Fodinibius salicampi: one gene and its partner. The protein of the gene in region 1 interacts with the protein of each later gene in a pairwise test. Links are inferred from orthologs where the notes say so. Each region holds a gene or a part of one and is shown in the gene's direction. Other genes may lie near its edges. The genes, in order: mtgA and ABEB05_RS09720.

Evidence for each region.
Region 2: the proteins of mtgA (region 1) and ABEB05_RS09720 interact in binary tests that used the Escherichia coli proteins (3 or more experiments, as listed by UniProt). The link is inferred for Fodinibius salicampi from one-to-one orthologs.

Annotation. Positions count from the first base shown.
Region 1 is NZ_BAABRS010000003.1:287,741-291,056, forward strand. Bases 149-3,131 are described here. They hold mtgA (monofunctional biosynthetic peptidoglycan transglycosylase), read left to right. Parts: upstream 149-1,277; coding sequence 1,278-1,985; downstream 1,986-3,131. Other genes in these bases: secA (preprotein translocase subunit SecA), read left to right, coding at 149-406; ppgK (polyphosphate--glucose phosphotransferase), read left to right, coding at 474-1,232; ABEB05_RS12430 (S9 family peptidase), read left to right, coding at 2,081-3,131. Also shown: more of secA, read left to right, coding at 1-148; more of ABEB05_RS12430, read left to right, coding at 3,132-3,316. UniProt on the Escherichia coli protein: Peptidoglycan polymerase that catalyzes glycan chain elongation from lipid-linked precursors. May play a role in peptidoglycan assembly during cell division in collaboration with other cell division proteins.
Region 2 is NZ_BAABRS010000002.1:434,329-437,661, reverse strand. The notes cover bases 1-3,000. They hold ABEB05_RS09720 (penicillin-binding transpeptidase domain-containing protein), read left to right. Parts: upstream 1-423; coding sequence 424-2,577; downstream 2,578-3,000. Other genes in these bases: ABEB05_RS09715 (UDP-N-acetylmuramoyl-L-alanyl-D-glutamate--2,6-diaminopimelate ligase), read left to right, coding at 2,604-3,000; ABEB05_RS09725 (hypothetical protein), read left to right, coding at 16-423. Outside these bases: more of ABEB05_RS09715, read left to right, coding at 3,001-3,333. UniProt on the Escherichia coli protein: Essential cell division protein that catalyzes cross-linking of the peptidoglycan cell wall at the division septum. Required for localization of FtsN.

The DNA of each region.
Region 1 (3,316 bases):
CAAGCGTGAAGCTTTTGATATGTTTAAACAGCTGCTTGATGAGATCAACCAAGAGGCAATTTCCCTGATTTGGAAAGCGATTCCCGAAATGCAGGCCGACAAACAGCGGCTCCAGCAAGCACCCGAAAAACGCGCTAAGGTGAATATGAACCAAGCTAAAACAGAGCATTCGGATGCTACCAACATGGGCTTTAAAACCAATGCCCAGCAGAGTCAAAATGGAGGTCAACAGCAACAACAACAGCGGAGTGACCAAAAACCCCAGCCGGTTACTGTAGAAGAAGAACCAGGACGCAACGACTATGTTAAAATACAAAACATGGGTAGCGGGGAAGTAATCGACATCAAGTGGAAGAAAGCCAAACGCATGATCGAAGAAGACAGCTGGGTCCTTATAGAAAAATAGTTAATGGTTACTGATTATTGGTCAGGGGGAAAACCAATAATAAATAACCATTGCCCAATAACAACATATGGAAGTTTTAGGAATCGATATTGGAAGCTACGGTCTCAAGGGATGTATTGTAGATACGGTGAAAGGGGAAATTCTCTCAGAACGCATAAGTACGCCACCCCTGGAGGATACCACCCCCCACAAAGTACTGGCACAGATGCACCGGATCGTGCGGAAAGAATTTGACTGGGAAGGCCCCATAGGATGCGCTTTCCCGGCACCGGTACGGAATGGCATTGTATTATCCGCTAAACGTATACATGATTCCTGGGTTGACGCCAATGCCGAGCAGCTCTTTTCAGAAATTACTGATAACCCGGTTTCCGTTATCAATGATACGGATGCCACTGGTCTTGCAGAAATGCACTTTGGGTCCGGACAGATGAAACAGGGACTTGTTGTTGTGCTTACACTGGGCACCGGAATTGGTTCTTCTCTTTTCATGAATGGTCAGCTGGTACCCAATACCGAACTGGGCCTTTTGGAAATTCGCGGCATTACGGTGGAAGAACGCGCTTCTAACAAAGCACGCGAAGAAGAAGGCATTCCTAAAAAATCATGGGCAAACCGACTGCAACTGGTACTTGAACACCTGGAAAAAGTATTCCATCCGGATCTTTTTATTCTTGGTGGACAGCTGAGCAAAAAAGCGGACAAAACATTCCCCTTTATCAAGATAAACACCACTTTCAAGGCCGCAAGCTTCCAGAATGATTCAAGCATAGTAGGGGCCGCTATGATAGCAGCCCATCAAAAAAATGATGTTTTTTATCGCTAAAAAAGTATTTCTTTAAGAAACTGCTTTTAAAATTTTGGGGGAAAGATGAAATCGGCTTTTATCAGACTGGGGCGCTGGATTATTCAATTTATCGCAGGCTTTATCATTATCTCAAGCCTGATCGTATTGCTATTTCGATGGGTTAACCTGCCCACAAGCTCATTTATGATGCAACGCTCTGTTTCTGCATGGTGGAATGGGGAAGACCACTTTGAGCTCCATTACGAGTGGACCAACTGGGATGACATGTCTTCCCACATCAAGATGGCGGCCATTGCTTCAGAAGACCAAAACTTTGCAAATCACTGGGGCATTGATTTTGCCTCGGTCCAAGAAGCACTGGAAGAATATGAGCAGGGACAAGGTCTTCGCGGGGCCAGCACCATTACCCAGCAAACCGCTAAGAATCTCTTTCTTTGGCCCAATCAATCCTATGTACGAAAAGGCATTGAAGCCTATTTTTCTTTGTTACTAGAGCTATTTTGGCCGAAAAAACGGATTTTAGAAGTATATCTGAATATTGCCGAATTTGGGGATGGCGTTTACGGAGTTCAATCGGCGGCTGACCGATACTTTTTTACAACCGCCGCCCGACTATCCAAATCTCAAAGCGCCCTGATGGTTACAGCATTACCCGCTCCCAAACGGTATAACCTGGCCAGTCCCTCGGGCTATATGCTTAGTCGTCGTGATTGGGTGATGCAGTATATGGACCTTTTAGGCGGCTCTTATTACCTGGAAAAGTTGGATTAATGTTCAGTTCATCGCAAGATTATACCAGCCCTTGCTTGCCCTTTCCGCAATCCTTTCTTTAATTCAAGCACTATTCTCTAATGACACAGATAGCCATGAAATACTTTTTTAGGAGCGTAATCCTACTTTTATTACTTCCACTGGTAAGCCAGGCACAAAGCGAACTGGATACGTTAAGCCTCGAATCCATCTTCTATGAGCCGCTGCTGGCAGGCAACCGACCTGACTTTACCGCCTTTTCGCCTGACTTGTCCCGCATTTACTACCAGGCCAATGATTCGGCCAAAACGGAGGAAAAGTATTATACGGTAGATCTGAACGGGCAAAACAAAGACACCACTTCTGCCCGCTTTAAATCTGTATTTCGTGTTTCGCCTGACGGATCAAAACTAACCTACAGCGACGAAGGGGATATCTGGATTGCCGATACCAACTTTACCAACAAGACCCGGCTGGTAAGCTCCGAGCTATCGGAATACGACCCTACGTGGGGACCTGAAAGCCAGCGCATAGCCTACATCCAGGAAGGCAACGCATGGATATTAAACACCCAGACCTCAGAACTCAGACAAGTCACCAACAAGAAGGAAGAGGAACCGGACTTTTCTATTCTTGACTGGGCGGGCAGTAATAAACTGGTTCTTTCGCAGTGGGACACCTCCGATTATGAAGAGTACTATTTCCCCGAATATGTCGGGGAAAAGGTTCAAACAGGTGCTACCCGAAGGGGCATCCCCACACAGCTTATTTCTGTGGCCTACCTGGACTCGTCCAAGGTTGAGGTTATGCACAAACAGAAAGGCTACCTGGATACCGATATCAGTGCATCGGGACCATATCTTGCAATTGACGTGCTAGATGCTCCCATGAAGAAAAGAGAAATCATTGTTTTCGACCTCGAAGAGCCAAAGGAAACCGCCGTCTTTGAAGATTCCACCCAGGGTTGGTTTTACGGAACCGATCTGAATTTTTCCCCCGAAGGAAATAAGCTAATGTTCTTTTCCGAGCAGGATGGATGGAACCATATCTACAGCGTTGATCCCGATGGCAGCAACCTCCAAAAACATACGGAGGGCGAATTTGAAGTTAGCTGGGCAGAATGGATCAGTAACCATCGTATCGTCTTTGCCTCCAGCGAAACGGGCCCGGGAGAGCGACACCTATATACCCTGAATACCCAAACCAATGAGATCCAAAAACTAACGTCCAGGGCAGGCTACCGGCAGGATTTTAAGCTTAGCCGTGATCACCGCTACCTGGTTTACAAATATACCTATTTCAATGAGCCTTTCGAACTTTACGCTTTGGATCTGGAGAATCCCAAGGAGGTC
Region 2 (3,333 bases), on another replicon or contig:
CTGATAAAATCTCCGATGAAGAAAAAAAAGGTTCGACCCAACAAACGCAAAAAAAGCAGCGAGGGCAGTAAACAATCATCTAAATCCAAAAAGAAAGTATATGGTAAACGAGTAAATAATAATGGCAAGAAGAGTCGTTTTTCGCTTCCAAAAGTTACACTTAAACCCTGGAAAGTAATCCTCGGGGCCGTGGTGTTGGGAATATTGGGCATGTTGTATTTAAATCATGTCTTTGCAACCCAGGAGCTCCTACGCGAGGTGCAACAATTGGAACGCGAATACAATCAGGCCAAGCGGTTGCACGGCAGTTATCAGCTTACATACGACCGCATGATCGGTCCCGCAGAAATCTATGATAAAGCAAAAGAAAACGGATTCATTAACGGTGGTCCGGCAGAAAAAGTAATTAAGGTGGAAAAATAAATGGCAAAAGAACATTCCGGCATATTAAACCGAATGTTTGTAGTCTTTGGACTGGTACTATTAGTACCATGTGCCATTGGTATGCAGCTTTTCCGCATCAACTTTATCGAAGGACCTGAATTACGACAGCTATGGAGCGAACAGGCCATTGACTATATTTCTATTCCTGCCCAGCGCGGCAATATCTACGATGCCGACGGCAGTCTTCTTGCAACCAACTCCGTTGCCTATAAAGTAGCTATTGATCCCAAGATATCAGGACTTACACAGGGAGAGATCCACCAAGTCTGTGATACACTTGGAAAATATGGCTATTTATCATCCCAAGGCTATTTTCAAAAAATTAACCGGGCCTCTCAGCGATCCCGATATGTGGTTCTGGATAAGAACGTGAAAGCCCAGGCATACGAAGCGCTTCGACAGATGGATATCAGAGGGGTCATTCTGGAAGAAAATTATGAGCGGCGCTATAGCTTTAATTCACTTGCAGCACATGTTTTGGGGTTTACAAATTACAAAATGACAGGAGTAACGGGCCTTGAAAAGGAATACAATGAACAGCTGCATGGCGAAGATGGTGTCCAACAGGTTCGGCGAGAGCGCAACGGAAGCATTTATGCCTATGTAGGTGCGCCTCGTAAGCAACCTCAGCAGGGACATTCTCTTTATACCACCATCGATTCGCATATACAAGCTATTGTTGAAGAAGAGTTAAAGGCAGGGATCGAACGAACTTCATCCGCTTATGGATCTGCTATTGTTATGGATCCGAAAACAGGAGCCGTCAAAGCAATGGCCAACTATCCTACCTACGATCCTAATGATCCTTCGACACTGGGTAAAAACAACCGGCGGAACTTTGCTATCTCAGACATGATTGAACCCGGCTCTACATTCAAGCTTGTAACCGCCATTGCTGCTGTTGAACAGGGGAAGGTTGACTTTAATGAAAGTTTTGAAACGCCGGAGAACGGACGAACAAAAATCCATGGACAATGGATGCGTGATCATGATCCATTGGGTACGCTCTCATTTCCCGAAGTTATTGAACAATCCTCAAATGTTGCTACTTCTGAGATAGCTATGCGACTTGATGAGGACACTTTCTATCAGTACGCCCGAAACCTGGGGTTTGGAACGCTGACTAATATTGATTTACCCAGTGAAGAGCCAGGGCGTCTGCCCAAGCCCTATGAATGGAGTAAGGTAACTCTCCCATGGATGTCTATTGGGTACGAGGTTCAGGTTACGCCCCTCCAAATAGCACAGGCTTATGCCGCTTTTGCAAACAAGGGCAAGATGATGCGCCCCTATATTGTTGATAAGGTTGTTAACAGCGAAGGCAGCACAGTATGGAAGCAGGATCAGGTTACGGTTCGTCAGATCGCTAAAGAAGAAACAATTAATAAGCTTTTCCCGGTTTTTCAGCGTGTAGTCTCTGACTCCGGTACGGCAGATCTTGCCCAAGTGGAGGGACTCTCTATTGCGGGAAAAACAGGAACAGCCCAAAAGCTCGTCAATGGTCGCTATACCAACTCTTACCGGTCATCTTTTGTCGGTTTTTTCCCGGCTAATGACCCTAAATATGTAACTCTGGTCTTATTAGATAATCCAGATACATATCCCCCTTATGGCGGGCATACAGCCGGGCCTATTTTCCAGCAGGCGGCCAATCGCATTGCAGGACTCGATAACGATATCGAAAAACAAATTTTAGACCAAGAGATTGCCACCGAAACCTGGGCTATGGCCCCGGACTTAACAGGACTTACAAAGCAAGAAGCTGCTACCCTGCTCAACAAACAGGATATCCCATTTAATATAGAAGGGAGTGGCGATTGGATTGCTACCCAAACTCCCACTGCAGGAACGGGTCTTTCTCCAACGGATCAGATCACTCTTCAGCTCTCTAATCAAACAGCTGAAGTTGATACGACTGAACTTCCGGATGGATATTCCATCATCCCGGATGTTGGAGGAATGAGCATGCGCAATGCAAGCCGTCTAATCGCCGGTCGTGGCTACGAAGTTAAGCGAATCGGATCGGGAACTGTATATACTCAATTTCCTCGTCCTGGTGATCAAATGCAGAAAGGACGCACGATTACGATCCGGGGAAAAGCAAAATCTCTCAATAATCTTGTAAGCAAATAGCAAACTACTGAAGCTAAATACTGGACTTGAATTTTAACGAACTCATATCGCTTTGTAATCCCACAAACGTCTCCGGTCCGGAGCCGAATGATATTGGTGTGCTTCAGCACGACTCACGGAAAGTAAGCCCGGACGATGTATTTATTGCTATTCGAGGTATCCAGGCGGATGGACATGAGTACGTCAAAGAGGCCGTTGCACGAGGAGCTTCCGTTGTTATCATTCAAGAACCAGTTTCAACTGAAGAAGAAGTTTGCATAATACAGGTCGCAGATACACGAGGCCTTTTAGGTCCCCTTGCTCAGGCTTTTGCCGGCAATCCCGCTCAGAAAATGAAGATCATTGGTATTACCGGTACTAACGGCAAGACAACAGTAGCCACATTAACCTACCAAATACTCCAGCAACTAAATGTAACCCCTGCCCTCTTGGGGACTACGGGGAAATGGGTAGGAGGCCAAACAATGGATAGCAATCTCACCACTTCCGATCCGGTGGAGCTGGCCAAAGATATGCAGCAGGCAAAGGAAGCTGGCGCCACGCATTTGATAATGGAAGTTTCCTCGCACGCGCTTGATCAACAGCGGGTAAACGGTATTGATTTTGATATCGCTGCTTTTACGAATCTAAGCCATGATCATCTCGATTACCACCAAGATCTGAACAATTATGCACAAGCCAAGGCCAAGCTTTTTATCTCATTAAATCCGCAAGCTAAAGCCATCATCAACGGTGATGATGAGTACGCCATTCATA